2 regions of the Oceanobacillus sp. FSL W7-1309 genome follow, and region 2 is predicted to be linked to the other one. Evidence: riboswitches for the same ligand, from Rfam matches in the RefSeq annotation. Region 2 holds a riboswitch; the other holds the start of a gene.

Region 1 (2,476 bases), 630 kb from region 2:
TTGATGATACCAGCAGCACCAACGATACCAACTACCGTAAAGACTTGGACGAATGGACTTTCAGTTGGGCTGATAGCGGTCCATGGATACACACTCATAATAACAAGAAGTGCACCTATATAAAAAATGATAATTCGAATAGGAATATTATTTATCGCTTTAGGTATAACTTTCTCTGGATTTTCTGTTTCTCCCGCTGTAAGTCCTACAAGTTCGATACCAACAAACGCAAATACGACCATTTGAAAAGAGAGGATGAAACCATTTACACCATTTGGAAACATGCCTCCGTGGTTCCATAGATTCGTGAAACTCGCTCCACCTGCATCCGTGGAAAAACCACTTATAATCATAACAATACCTGTAACTATTAAGGCTAGAATTGCGATGACTTTAATTAATGCGAACCAGAATTCCATTTCTCCAAACAGTTTTACGGTGGCCAAGTTCATACATAATAAAATAACAAGCGCGATTAATCCTGGCATCCATTGTGGTATCGTTGGAAACCAATACTGGGTATAGAGGCCAACTGCTGTTAAGTCAGCCATTGCAATGGAAATCCAACAGAACCAATATGTCCAGCCAGTTAAAAATGCTGTCATTTCACCTAAATAATCTCTTACAAAGTCAACAAACGAATGATAGCTTAAATTACTTAACAGCAATTCTCCAAGGGCACGCATGATTAAAAAGAGAACAGCACCTGTAATCAAGTATGCGAATAATATGGATGGCCCTGCTAAATGTATTGATTTTCCTGCACCAAGAAATAATCCCGTACCAATTGCTCCACCAATAGCTATCAGTTGTACGTGTCTGTTTTTTAAACCCCTATCTAATTTTTGTTCTTGCATACAATTCCCTTCTCTCAACCTTTTTGATAATTATTAATTGATTTAGTTGCTAGTTCTTCAGTCTTTTATAAAATCATCATTTCAATTATATAACTGAAAAATCCCACATTTAAAAAAAGGATAGAGAAGGGCTATATTATTTCCATTCTCTGTCCTTTTACCTGAAAGTTTATCCTTCTATAATAGAAGGTCCCCTTTGGTGGCATAAATTGCACTCTCCAGAGTAGCGTCCTGTATTGGTGCTTTTACCTGAGAGATTAATTCCAATGGTTTTTTTGGAACTTGCTCCTTCGGTGGCGATATACTTCGCTCTCTCCCAATACAATCATCCGCAAGTTATGTAACTGTATAATATACTTAATTGTAATAACAATAGAATTTTTATTATAGCATATTATTTGATATCTCATCAATGTCATTACATTAAATTTAAAGCAGTTCCGAGATATAAATTCTTGTCCTGATCAAAACGATTATCGTGCTGCAGCACTGGAAAAAGCAAAAAAATGTTCAGTAAACCTTCAAGAATATTAAAAAGGTCAACGGCGTCTGAATCTGCCAAATATGTAAAGAGTTTAACATTTGATTCGTGCGGAAAAGTTGAGAAAAGAAGAAGAATGGATGTTATTAGATAACTAAGTAAACAGTCAAAAAATAACAGAACAGAGATTAGTAGGGCGTAAATTGGGCAATTACGTAACATTTAATAAAAAAAAACCTCGCCACAATTATAATTGTAACGAGGGTTTCCTATTATATTACCCAATAGAGCCTTCCATCTCGAACTTAATCAATCTGTTCATCTCTACTGCATATTCCATTGGAAGTTCTTTTGTAAATGGCTCGATGAAGCCCATTACGATCATTTCTGTTGCTTCTTCCTCTGTTAATCCTCTACTCATCAAGTAGAACAATTGCTCTTCAGATACTTTAGAAACTTTCGCTTCGTGCTCCAATGAAATGTTATCATTTAAAATTTCATTGTATGGAATAGTATCAGAGAACGATTCGTTATCCATGATTAGCGTGTCACATTCGATGTTTGCACGTGCACCGTCTGCTTTACGTCCAAAGTGTACAAGACCGAGGTACGAAACCTTTCCGCCTTGTTTAGAGATTGATTTTGAAACAATTGTTGAAGACGTGTTTGGTGCTAAGTGATGCATTTTTGCACCTGCGTGCTGTAATTGTCCTTTACCAGCAATAGCGATAGATAGCGTGTTACCACGTGCACCTTCGCCTTTTAATAAAATCGCAGGGTATTTCATCGTTAATTTCGAACCGATGTTACCATCAATCCATTCCATCGTTCCATTTGCATCAACTACTGCACGTTTTGTAACTAGGTTGTATACGTTGTTTGCCCAGTTTTGAATCGTTGTATAACGGCAATATGCATCTTTTTTAACAACGATTTCAACAACCGCACTATGAAGTGAGTTTGTTGTAAAGACTGGAGCTGTACAGCCCTCAACATAGTGTACAGATGCACCTTCATCAACAATGATTAATGTTCTTTCAAACTGCCCCATATTTTCCGAGTTAATACGGAAATATGCTTGTAATGGTGTTGATGTTTGAACACCTTTTGGAACATAGATAAATGATCCGCCAGACCA
Region 2 (2,476 bases):
GCTTCTCGTGATGAACATATCTCACGGAGGTACGTAATTTTCGAAAAAGTGGAGAACGCGATTGTAGTATTGACAAGATCGTCATATACTTCGCGTGCTTTATCAGGAAAATCAATCCATAAGGTCTCAATCTTCCGTTTAGATTCAGTGAGTTTTGTTGCTTTTCTCGTATTTCGAATCATTACTTTTTGAATCAATTGTTTTAAATAAGGATCTTGTTCCAGCTTACTTCGATCCTTACCATATTTTTCGATAAAGGAATCATAATTTCCTAGATGACCAGGTCGAAGTATTGTAATTAAATTAAATATCTCAATTAATCGGTTTTGTACAGGTGTAGCTGTTAAAAGCAAGCAGTACTTCTTTTTAATTGCACGTACAAATTGATAGTTTTTTGTTTTATGATTTTTAAGCTTATGCGCTTCATCAATCAGAATAAAATCATATTCCGTGTCAATTATTTCTTCACGGTTAGGAGAACGTTTTGCTGTATCAAGGGAGGAAATAATAATCGGATTTTCTTTCCAACTATAATTCTTCCGATGTGCAACTGCTGGTATATAAAACTTTTCATTCAATTCCTTCACCCATTGGTTAACAAGCGATGCAGGAACGAGAATAAGTGCATTTTTTACTAATCCCCGAATCATGTATTCTTTTAAAATAAGACCTGCTTCAATTGTTTTTCCTAATCCGACCTCATCTGCTAATATTGCACGACCATTCATCTTTTCAATTGCTTGTTCAGCAACATCGGTTTGGTGATCTAAAAAGTTAACATGTGGAAGATACTCTAATGCACGTAACCCATTAAAAGAAGGTGAACTTGTTGTTAACTCAGCTTGAAATGCCATCGAAAAGAGTTCCCAATTGGAGAAAGGACCCTCTTTGCTAATGGCTGTTTCTAGAGCATTGATAAAGGCTGAATCTTTTTGTAGTTCAATAGAATCCATATGTTGAACACACATCCTATTATTAAAATTTGGATTTCACTATAATTTTGCTTTTTGATATGTTATAATTCAAAGTGAAATAGAGTTCCTTACATTCTGATACATAGTATAACCAAATATAAATTTTTCATTAGCGGATGATTACAAGGGGAGAGCTTACATTATGTAACGCCGAAGGAGCAAGTTAAGAGCGAATCTCTCAGGCAAAAAGACTCTTGTAGGACGCAACTCTGGAGAGTGTTTACTTAGAATTAGTAAACCACCCACGAAGCAAATACTTATACAGTCATCCAACGTTCGTATAAGTATGCAACTTTCTGGTTTAAGGACAGAGATTTCTTCGGTAAGGAAGGAATCTCTATTTTTATGCACTTTTTCAACAAAATTAGGAGGAGTGGATGGTATGAGCGAGTTGAAACGAACACCTATTTTTTCGGAATATGGAAAATACGGGGCGAAAACAATTGATTTTGGGGGCTGGGATTTACCAGTACAATTTACTGGGATCAAACAGGAACACGAAGCAACCAGAACAAAAGCAGGGCTATTTGATGTGTCACATATGGGGGAAATTGCTGTAAAGGGCCCTAAAAGCTTAGAATTTCTGCAATACGTTATGACAAATGATGTGACCAAGCTCGTGCCAAACCGAGCACAATACACGATTATGTGCTATGAAAACGGGGGAACAGTCGATGATCTAATTATTTATATGCTTGCAGAAAATGATTATTTGTTAGTGGTGAATGCAGCGAATACAGAAAAAGATTATGAGTGGCTGCTCCAGCATAACACATACAGCGAAAAGGAAGTAACGATTACCAATACCTCAGCTGATTATGTTCAATTTGCATTACAGGGACCGAATTCAGAGGAGATATTGCAGCAGCTTGCAAAAACCAATCTATCCGAGATCAAGTTTTTCCGCTTCGATGCAAATGTTCCGCTGGAAAATTCAGAACATACTGCAATTGTTTCGCGTACTGGCTATACTGGTGAAGATGGATTTGAAATCTATATTGACAAATCAGAAGGTCCTGCTTTGTGGAATCGGCTGCTTGAGGCAGGAAAAGACAAAGGGCTCGAGCCAATTGGACTTGGCGCGCGTGATACACTTCGTTTCGAAGCAGGTCTTGCATTGTATGGTCAGGAATTATCAAAGGATATCAGCCCAATTGAAGCGGGGCTTTCGTTTGCTGTAAAAGTGAACAAAGAAGCAGATTTTATAGGGAAATCTGTACTAAAAGAGCAAGTGGAAAATGGAACGACAAGAAAATTAGTTGGAATTGAAATGATCGATAAAGGCATTCCACGGCATGGATATACGGTATTGAAGGATGATCAAGTGATTGGGTTTGTAACATCTGGTACACAATCCCCAACTTTTAACAAAAATATTGGATTAGCACTTATTGATTCCGAGTTTGCAAATGAAGGTACAGAATTAGAAGTCCAAGTTCGAAAACGCAAATTAAAAGCAATTATTGTAAAGACACCATTTTATAAACGAGATAAATAGGGGG

Evidence for each region. A riboswitch is a leader RNA that binds a small molecule or an ion and turns the genes downstream of it on or off. The one in region 2 is predicted to bind glycine.
Region 1: another riboswitch for glycine. It lies ahead of NST46_RS19585 (amino acid permease); the one in region 2 lies ahead of gcvT (glycine cleavage system aminomethyltransferase GcvT).

Annotation. Positions count from the first base shown of each region.
Region 1 covers NZ_JBBOBX010000002.1:1,418,220-1,420,695, forward strand. Annotated here, with positions in the region: gene NST46_RS19585 (amino acid permease) at 1-857, opposite strand, end outside; glycine riboswitch at 1,005-1,081, opposite strand; glycine riboswitch at 1,085-1,186, opposite strand; gene sufB (Fe-S cluster assembly protein SufB) at 1,616-2,476, opposite strand, start outside.
Region 2 covers NZ_JBBOBX010000002.1:786,046-788,521, reverse strand. Annotated here, with positions in the region: gene NST46_RS16595 (DEAD/DEAH box helicase) at 1-953, opposite strand, end outside; glycine riboswitch at 1,091-1,178, shown strand; glycine riboswitch at 1,182-1,287, shown strand; gene gcvT (glycine cleavage system aminomethyltransferase GcvT) at 1,357-2,472, shown strand.